Regions from separate parts of the Janthinobacterium sp. PAMC25594 genome, predicted to be linked through region 1. Evidence: predicted binding sites of a transcription regulator. Region 1 holds the regulator's gene; the other holds the start of a gene.
What was found. Region 1 encodes sigma-54, which starts transcription at its own class of promoters, with help from an activator protein. Its sites were predicted from a motif close to TGGCANGNAANCTGCTTT; they were not measured.

Region 2: a site for sigma-54 is predicted at 1,896-1,913, ahead of KY494_RS05515 (CmpA/NrtA family ABC transporter substrate-binding protein). Genes of this name have one in related genera too.

What each region holds. Positions count from the first base shown of each region.
Region 1 is NZ_CP080377.1:3,443,153-3,447,867, forward strand. It holds gene rapZ (RNase adapter RapZ) at 217-1,080, shown strand; gene KY494_RS15465 (3-hydroxyisobutyryl-CoA hydrolase) at 1,081-2,166, opposite strand; gene hpf (ribosome hibernation-promoting factor, HPF/YfiA family) at 2,463-2,822, opposite strand; gene KY494_RS15475 (RNA polymerase factor sigma-54) at 2,892-4,370, opposite strand; gene lptB (LPS export ABC transporter ATP-binding protein) at 4,375-4,715, opposite strand, start outside.
Region 2 is NZ_CP080377.1:1,263,076-1,267,790, forward strand. It holds gene cobA (uroporphyrinogen-III C-methyltransferase) at 1-628, opposite strand, end outside; gene KY494_RS05515 (CmpA/NrtA family ABC transporter substrate-binding protein) at 643-1,821, opposite strand; gene KY494_RS05520 (sigma-70 family RNA polymerase sigma factor) at 2,070-2,588, shown strand; gene KY494_RS05525 (FecR domain-containing protein) at 2,585-3,589, shown strand; gene KY494_RS05530 (TonB-dependent receptor) at 3,684-4,715, shown strand, end outside.

The DNA.
Region 1 (4,715 bases):
GCCCCGCGTAATCCGACGACATTGTTAGCGGGTGTCGGCAGGAGCCATCGCTTGCAAGCGAGGACCGTTACGCAGGCACGCAGCCATGCTGCGTGAATTCCCTGCTGCACCGCTTTGCGCTAAGCCGACCTACGAAATACACATATGAAATTGCAATAATTTGTAAAGCTAATTGCCTCGGGAGCGCAACGTCGATCTTTATTGTATGATCGACGTATGCATATCGTCCTTATCACCGGAATATCCGGCTCCGGCAAATCCGTCGCGCTCAATGTGCTGGAAGATACCGGCTACTATTGTGTCGACAACCTGCCGCCGGCCTTGCTGCCTAGCCTGGTGCAAACCTTGCTTGACGAAGGCACACCGCAACTGGCCGTCGCCGTCGATGCACGCAGTGCCGAGTCGCTGGCCAGCCTGCCGCACAATGTGGCCCTGCTGCGCGACCAGGGACACGACGTCAAGGTGATGTTCCTCACGGCCACCACGCATTCGCTGGTGGCGCGCTTCTCGGAAACGCGGCGCAGCCATCCGCTGTCGCACGAATTGCGTCCGAACCAGAACCCGGCCAGCCGCCGCACCCTGATCGAATGCATCTCGGAAGAACGCGAGCGCCTGTCGGCCATCGAGCAATTGGGCCATGTGATCGACACCTCGGAACTGAGCGCCAATAAATTGCGCGCCTGGATCAAGGATATCGTCGCCTCCGAACGCGCGCCGCTGACCTTGTTCTTCGAATCGTTCGCCTTCAAACTGGGCGTGCCGCTGGACGCCGATTTTGTCTTCGACGTGCGGGCCTTGCCGAATCCCTATTACGACCTGGCGCTGCGTCCGCTCGACGGACGCGATGCGCCCGTGATCGCCTTCCTCGACGCGCAGCCAAGCGCGCTGGAACTGCTGGCCGACATCCGCGCCTTCATCGAGAAGTGGTTGCCGTCATTCAAATCCGACAACCGCAGCTATCTGACGGTGGCGCTCGGTTGCACGGGCGGCCAGCACCGCTCCGTGTACATGGCGGAACGGCTGGCGCAATACTTCGGCCCCAACGAAAGAGTCGTGCTGCGCCATCGCGAGCGCTCTTAGTTAATCCAGGTGGCGCAGCGGATGCGCTGACGCCGGCCAGACGGGCGCAAAGAAACGCGCCACCATGGCTGCATCGACCTCGTCCAGGCTGGCGGGGTTCCAGCGCGGCGCATTGTCCTTGTCGACCACCAGCGCGCGCACGCCTTCGAGCACTTCGCCATGCGCGAAATTGTGGCGCACCACGCTGCGCTCCAGGCGCAGGCAATCGGCCACGCCCAGGTGGGCACCGCGCCGCAGTAATTCCAGGGTCACCGACATCATCAAGGGCGAACGCAGGCGCATGGCCGCCAGGGCCTTCGCCGCGAACGCGCTGTCGTCCTGCGCCAGCGACACCATGATGGCGGCCACCGAAGGGGCGCTGAAGTGGCGGTCCAGCGCCGCGCGCGCCGCGGCCAGAGGAGAAATACCCGCCTCGGCGTGGAACGGTGCCGCCAAGGCCTTGATGGCCACCGGCAAGGCCTCTCCCGGCGTCGATTCGAACAGGGCCAGCAGCGCTCCCATGTGCGCCTCGGGCAGGTACACATCGGCCAGGCCCGTGTACAGGGCATCGGCCGCGTTGATCGTCAGGCCTGTCAAGCCCAGGTACAGACCCAGCTGGCCCGCCAGGCGGGACAGGAAATAGCTGCCGCCCACGTCCGGGAACAGGCCGATATTGACTTCCGGCATGGCCATGCGAGTGCGGCCCGTGACGATGCGCAGGCGGTTGCCTGGCCCCGCTTGCGCCACGCCCATGCCGCCGCCCATCACCACGCCATCCATCACGGCGATATACGGTTTCGGATAGAAGTGAATCACATGATTTAACGCGTATTCTTCCGTAAAGAAGTCTTCCAGCAACGCGCTGCCGCCTTGCGGCGTAGCCAGGCCCGCATCGTAAAAGAAACGGATATCGCCACCGGCGCACAGCGCTTTCTCGCTGCTGGAACGGATCACGACGGCGTCCACCTGCGGATCGTCGCGCCAGGCCAGCAAGACGGCACTCAGGGCGCGCACCATCTCCAGCGACAGGGAATTGAAGGCTTTCGGACGGTCGAGCACGATGTGTCCGGTGCGGTGGCGAATGGAGGTCTGGACGAAGTTGCTCATGGCAGGCAGGAAAGAAGTGAAAGTGCAAACATTCTAAGTAATCCTCAGGAAATTATTGTGAATTTATGACGAACAGAACCGGATGCTATGCAAGGCGCCCGCTGCGACGCAGTGCGAGCACTGCTAGCAGCGGGCAACGCCGCAGAGGGCCGGTTATGGAAGTCAGAAATCACAATAATTTATTGGGGGTTACTTAGCGCCTGTGCGGGGAAGATTGCGTTCAACAGGTCCAGGCGCAAAAAAGGGCGCAATGTGCGCCCTTAGTTGATCACAACCGGTTGAAAGTCGCGGGCCAGTTAGGCGGCGGCGAATTCTTCTTCCGAGTTGTCTGGCAGATGCTTGATCGCCTCTTTACCGTGCCCTTGCACTTTGGTTTTGTACTTCATCACTTGCCTGTCCAGCTTGTCGATCAGGGTATCGATTGCGGCATACAGGTCATGCGCCAGGCTTTCCACATAGACGGTTTTGCCACTCAGACGCAGGTTGACTTCGGCCTTTTGACGTTTTTCTTTCTCTTTGAGGTTATCCACGGTCAGAATCACGGCGATATCGATAACTTGATCGAAATGACGTTTCACGCGCTCCAGCTTCGTTTGTACGTATTCACGGATGGCTGGTGTCACTTCGAGATGATGTCCGCTGATGGTGAGATTCATACACACTCCTAAAGATGATCGGGTTCGTGCGGTCCATCCTATCCGGCCCGCAGAGGAACCGAAAAAAACTTACAAACACTTACGCAGGCTCACTGGCGGAATTTTCAACGCTTCCCGGTATTTGGCAACAGTACGTCGCGCAATCACCATGCCTTGTTCCCCCAGCATGTCCGCAATCTTACTGTCGGATAAAGGATTTTTAGGGTCTTCTGCTCCTGTCAGTTGCACGATCAATGCCCGTATCGCCGTCGATGACGCTTCGCCCCCCGCTTCGGTGGCGACGTGGCTACCAAAGAAATATTTCAACTCGAACATGCCGTGCGGGGTCAGCATGTACTTTTGAGTTGTTACCCGCGAGATAGTACTCTCGTGTAAACCCAGTGTATCAGCTATTTCACGGAGCACAAGGGGGCGCATGGCAACGGCCCCATGCGAGAAAAAGTTCTTTTGTCTTTCTACTATCGCCTGCGCCACGCGCAGGATCGTGTCGAAGCGCTGGCGCATATTCTTGATCAGCCACTTGGCTTCCTGCAACTGTGCACCCATGGCGCCCTCGCCCTTGCCCTGCTTGAGCAGGTTGGCGTACATGGCGTTGACGCGCAGGCGCGGCATGACGTCATTGTTCAGGGTGACTTGCCAGCCATTGCGCGCGCGCTTGACGACGACGTCGGGCACCACGTAATCGGACACGTCCGAGGCAAACACGGCGCCCGGATGCGGATTACACTGGCGAATCACCGTCTGCGCTTCACGCAAGTCTTCCTCGTCGCAATCGAGGGCTTTTTTCAGCTTGTTGAAATCGCGCTGGGCAAACCAGGCCAGGTGCTTTTCCACGATGACGAGGGCCATGCGCCGCGTCACCATGGCGACGTGCGGCAAGCGCTTGATTTGCAACGCCAGGCATTCGGATGCATTGCGCGCGCCCACGCCCGGCGGATCGAAACTTTGCAGCAGGGACAAGGCCGTGCGCATCTCGTCGGCGTCGATTTCCAGCTCTTCCGGCAGGCGCGCCAGGATGTCGTCGAGTGACTCTTCCAGGTAGCCATTGTCGTCGAGCGCGTCGATGATCAGCTCGACCAGCGCGCGGTCACGCAATTCGAGCACCGTCACGCGCATCTGCTCCATCAGGTGTTCGCGCAGGGTGCAGTGATGGGCCTCCAGTTGCGGACGCGAATCTTCGTCGTCGGGCGCCTTGCCCCGGCTCGCCTCGCTCCAGTCGCTGTCGCCGCCGTCCGCGGCGGCCGGGCTGTCACCCGCCTCGCCGTCAAAGGTTTCCGCTTCGGCTGGCGCTGCGGGCGCCTCCTGGCCTGGCGGCTGGGGCGGCGCTTCGGCCGGCGCGGCCGTGGAACTCAGGGCCCCGTCGGACAGCAGGCGCAGCGAACGGTCGAGCGGATCGTCGAGGCGCTCGAGCAAGGGATTGTCCGTCAGCAGTTGCTCGAGTTCCTGGTGCAATTCCAGGGTAGACAATTGCAGCAGGCGTATCGATTGCTGCAACTGCGGCGTCAGTGCCAGGTGCTGCGAGGTGCGCAGCTGCAATGATTGTTTCATTGGCTCACATGCGGAAGTGTTCGCCCAGATAGACCCGGCGTACCGACTCGTTCGCGATGATGTCGTCGGGGCGTCCCGACGCCAGCACCGAGCCCTGGTTGATGATGTAGGCACGGTCGCAAATACCCAGCGTCTCGCGCACATTATGATCGGTGATCAGCACGCCGATATTGCGCTCCTTCAAGAAGCGCACGATGCGCTGGATCTCGATCACGGCGATGGGATCGACGCCGGCGAACGGCTCGTCGAGCAGCACGAAACGCGGGTCGGTGGCCAGCGCGCGGGCGATTTCCACGCGGCGGCGCTCGCCGCCCGACAGGGACAGCGCCTGGTTCTCGCGCAACT
Region 2 (4,715 bases), 2.2 Mb from region 1:
GCAACTGGCGCTGGGCCGGCAAGCTGGCCGATTGCACCACGGCCACGGGCGTGCCGGGCGCCATGCCGCCGGCCAGCAAGCCCGCCTGGATGGCCGCCACCCTGGCCACGCCCATGTAGATGACGAGGGTGAGCTTGCTTTGCGCCAAGGCCGCCCAGTTCGGCTCGGATGCGCTATCCTTGCCGTGACCGGTGACAAAGATCGCGCCCTGGCTCCAGCCGCGGTGCGTCAGTGGCACGCCGATGCTGGACGGTGCTGCCAGGCCGCTGCTGATGCCGGGTATCACCTCGACAGCCACGCCGTGGCTGCGCAAATAGGCGCGCTCTTCGCCGCCGCGCCCGAACAGATACGGGTCGCCTCCCTTCAGGCGCACCACATGCAGGCCGGCGCGCGCTTCGGCCAGCATCAGGCGCTCGATGAACGCTTGCGGCGTGGACGCGCAGCCGCCCCGCTTGCCCACCTCGACCACGCGCACGCCAGACGCCGCATGCGCGAGGATGGCCGGGTTGACGAGGTCGTCGATCAGCACTACATCGGCCCGCGCGATGGCCTTCACAGCTTTTAATGTCAGCAGGTCCGGGTCGCCGGGACCGGCGCCCACCAGGGTCACGCTTCCACATTGCGCCATGATGCACTCTCCAATCAGAAAAAATGGCCGATGGCAAACGATGCCGCGTACGCTTCCGGCGCGCTGCCGTCCCACACGACGCCGTCGCACAGGGTCGAGCTGCGCATGGGGGCCTTTGGCACGGGCGTGGCCGTCATTTCCGCCGCCTGGCGGTACAGGTCGATGCGGTTGACTTGCCTTGCCACCGCCAGATAATCGGGCTCATCGCGCAGCAAGCCCCAGCGCCGGTGCTGGGTCATGAACCACATGCCGTCGGACAGGTAGGGGAAATTCACGGCGCCAGCGCCGTAAAACTGCAAGCCGCGCGCCTCGTCCCAGGTCTTGCCCAGGCCATCCTGATAATGGCCGAGGATGCGCGGCGCCAGCATTTCCTGCGGCGTGTTCAGGTAAGCAGGCTCGGCCAGGGTGGCCGCCATGGCCAGCCGGTTGCTATCGCTGGCGTCGATCCAGCGGCCCGCCTCGAGCACGGCGGCGATCAGGGCGCGGCAGCTGTTCGGATGCTGGCGCGCAAACGCGGCGCTGGTGCCCAGTACCTTGCCCGGATGGTCGGGCCAGATGCCGCCGCTGGTGGCGGCCGTCACGCCGACGCCATCGACGATGGCCTTGTAGCCCCACGGTTCTCCCGCGCAAAAGCCATCCATCTGGCCCGCGCGCAAGGCCGCCACCATCTGCGACGGCGGCACCGTCATCACGCGCGCGTCGCGCAGCGGATCGATGCCATGCGCCGCCAGCCAGTATTGCAGCAGCATCGCGTGGTTGCCGGTCGGGAAAGTATGCGCGAACGCAAACGGCCGCGCCGTGGCGCGCATATGCCGCGCCAGTGTGGGGCCATCGTGAGCGCCCTCGCGCGCCAGCGCCGCCGACAGGGTGACGGCCTGGCCGCTGTGATTCAGGTTCATCAGCACGGCCATGTCACGCTGTTGTCCGCCGATGCCCATCTGCACGCCATACACGAGACCGTACAACACGTGGGCCGCGTCGAGTTCGCCGTTATGCAATTTGTCGCGCACGCCGGCCCACGACATCTCGCGGCTCAGTTCGATCTTGATACCGTATTTTTCATCCAGGCCCAGCTTCGACGCCATCACCAGCGAGGCGCAATCGGCCAGCGGCAGGTAGCCGATGCGTATCGCCTGTTTTTCCGGATGTACTGATCGCATCACCTGGGCGCTTGCGCCCTTTCCCTCTGTCATACCCGCATCCTTGCTTAACTTTGCGAAATACCGCTGACCATTCCCTGCGCAAGCCGCGCGCCCCTGCCCTTTAGCCAGCAAGAGCCGTGCCAGACGCACGGGTAAAAAATGCACCAAAAGCGTGCCGCGGCTGGCCGGAATGGATGGACTAGCCAAGGCCTCATTGCACAAAACATCCTTCCTCGCTAAAATGAGAACAATTCCCATTTAGATTCAAGACTTCTCCATTCACGACCGTCACGCCCCCCATGCCCGCCCCGCTCCCCTTTTCCCCCCACCCTGTCGGCACGCTCTACGGCGCACACCTCGGCTGGCTGAAAGGCTGGCTGCGCGCACGCCTGGGCAATATGGGCGATGTCGCCGACCTGGCGCACGACACCTTCGTGCGCCAGCTGGTCGACCGCAATGCGGAAGCCATCCGCGAACCGCGCAGTTACCTGGCGACCATCGCCGGCAGAGTCGTGGTCGATCACTACCGCCGCCGCGCGCTGGAACAGGCTTACCTGGAAACCTTGGCGCAATGGCCGCAAGCACAGGAACTGTCGTGCGAGGCGCGCGCCATCGTGCTGGAAACACTGCACGAGATCGATGCGTTGCTCGACGGCCTGGGCGCAAAAGTCAAGCAAGTCTTCATCCTGTCGCAATTCGAGGGCCTCAGCTATGCCCGCATTGCGCAGGAGCTCGGCATCAGCCTGCGCAGCGTGAACAACTACATGGCGAAGGCCGTGCTGCAGGTATGCCTGCTGCAAGCGGCGCTCGAAGCATGAGCGCGGGCGGCCTGTCCGGCATGGAGTTGCGCGCGCTGCGCGCGGCGGCCGCCTGGTATGCGCGCCTGTGCTCGGGCCACGTCACGCCGGAGGACCAGTTGCGTTGGCAGCGCTGGCGCGACGCACACCCCGCCCACGGTGCCGCCTGGCAACGCATCGAAGCGATGCAGCGGCAACTGGGCAGCGTGCCCGGCGCTTTGGCCGCGCCAGCCTTGCAGGCTGCGGCGCAAACCAGGCTTGCGCAGGTATCGCGCCGCGGCGTGCTGCGCGGCACCCTGGCCGTGCTGGGTGCCAGCGGCCTCGCATGGCATGGCTGGCGCCAGCCCGCCGCGCGGGAATGGCGGCTGGCCATGCTGGCCGACATCTCCACGGCAACGGGCGAACAGCGGCGCCTGATCTTGCCCGACGGCTCGCGCCTCGTGCTCAATACGGATAGCGCCGTGGACCTGGCATATGACGAGGCGCAGCGCCGCCTGCTGTTGCGCAGCGGTGAAATTTTCATCGGCACGGTCGCCGATCCCCATCTGGCCATCGGCTATGGCGCCCGGCCTTTCCTGGTAGATACGCCACATGGCCGCATCCGCGCGCTGGGTACGCGCTTCCTCGTGCGCAGCGATCATGCGGGCACGCTGGTCACCGTACTGGAAAAGGCCGTGGAAGTGCGCAGCGGACAGCAGCGCCCCATGCTGGTGCAAGCGGACCAGCAATTGCGCATTGGCGCCGATGGCGCCATGCAATGCCCCGCGCCGGCTGAATTCGGCGCGGGCGCGTGGCAGGACGGCAGTTTATTGGTTGACAACATGCCGCTGTCTCGCTTGCTGGCTGAACTGGGACGCTACCGCCGTGGCGTGCTGCAATGCGATCCGCGTGTGGCCGACCTGCGCGTATCGGGCAACTTCCCGCTGGCAGATAGCGACCGCGCCCTGCAAGTGCTGGCCAACGGCTTCCCGCTGCACATCGTGATGCACACGCGTTTCTGGGTACGCGTGCTGCCCGCCTGAAAAATATATTCCCAAAGCGTGCACTTTTTTTGCCGCTGATCCGACCTCCTTCCTGCAAGCGTCCTGAAAGACGCGTTAACCCTGAAGGAATTCCATGACCGCCGCACCAAGTATCGCGCGCCGCACCGCCGTCGCCCACGCTGTACACACCGTCCTGCTGGCCATGCTGGCCACCGCGCCATTACTCACTCCAGCCGTCGCGTCTGCTGACGCCACCAGCACCGCCCGCAACGTCGACATTCCCGCCGGGCCACTGGGCGCCACCATCAGCCGCTATGCCAGCACGGCCGGTGTCGCCATCGCCTTCGATGCCACGCAGCTGGCCGGCCTGAGTTCGCCTGGCTTGCACGGCAACTACACAGTCGACCAGGCTTATGCGCAATTGCTGCAAGGGAGCGGCTGGGAAGCGGAGCAACGCGGCGACGGCAATTATGTGTTGCGCAAGGCGGCTGCTGCGCCGCAGGCGATGGAAATCAGCATGCGTGAAATCCGCGTGACGGGCCGGCGCGACGGCGAAACGGAAGGTACGGCTTCGTATACCACGCCTGTCATTACCATAGGAAAAACGGCCCAATCCTTGCGCGAACACCCGCAAACAGTCTCCGTGCTGACGCGCCAGCGCCTCGACGACCAGAATATCAGCGACTTGAGCAAGGCAGCCGAACAAGCCGTCGGCATCACCGTACAGGACAATACTTTCCTGATACAGAAGCTGTATGCACGCGGCTTTGAAATCAGCAGCTACCAACTCGATGGCGGTGCCCCCATGGATACGGGCTTTTCCGCCAGCATCGCAGCCGACCTGGCGGAATATGATCGTGTGGAAATCCTGCGCGGCGCGGCAGGCTTGCTGAACGGCACGGGCAATCCAGGCGGCGCCGTTAATCTCGTGCGCAAGATGCCTACTGCCGCGCCGCAGTTCAATGCCAGCGTAGCGGCCGGCAGCTGGAACAATTACCGCAGCGACCTCGATGCTTCCGGCCCGCTGGCGTTCGACGGCAATTTGCGCGGACGCGTCGTCGTCGCCTATGAAAACCGCAAATACTTCACGGCCATCCGCGCAACGGAAAAGCCGCTCATCTATGGCGTACTGGAAGCCGATATCGCGCCCGGTGCCGTGCTGGCC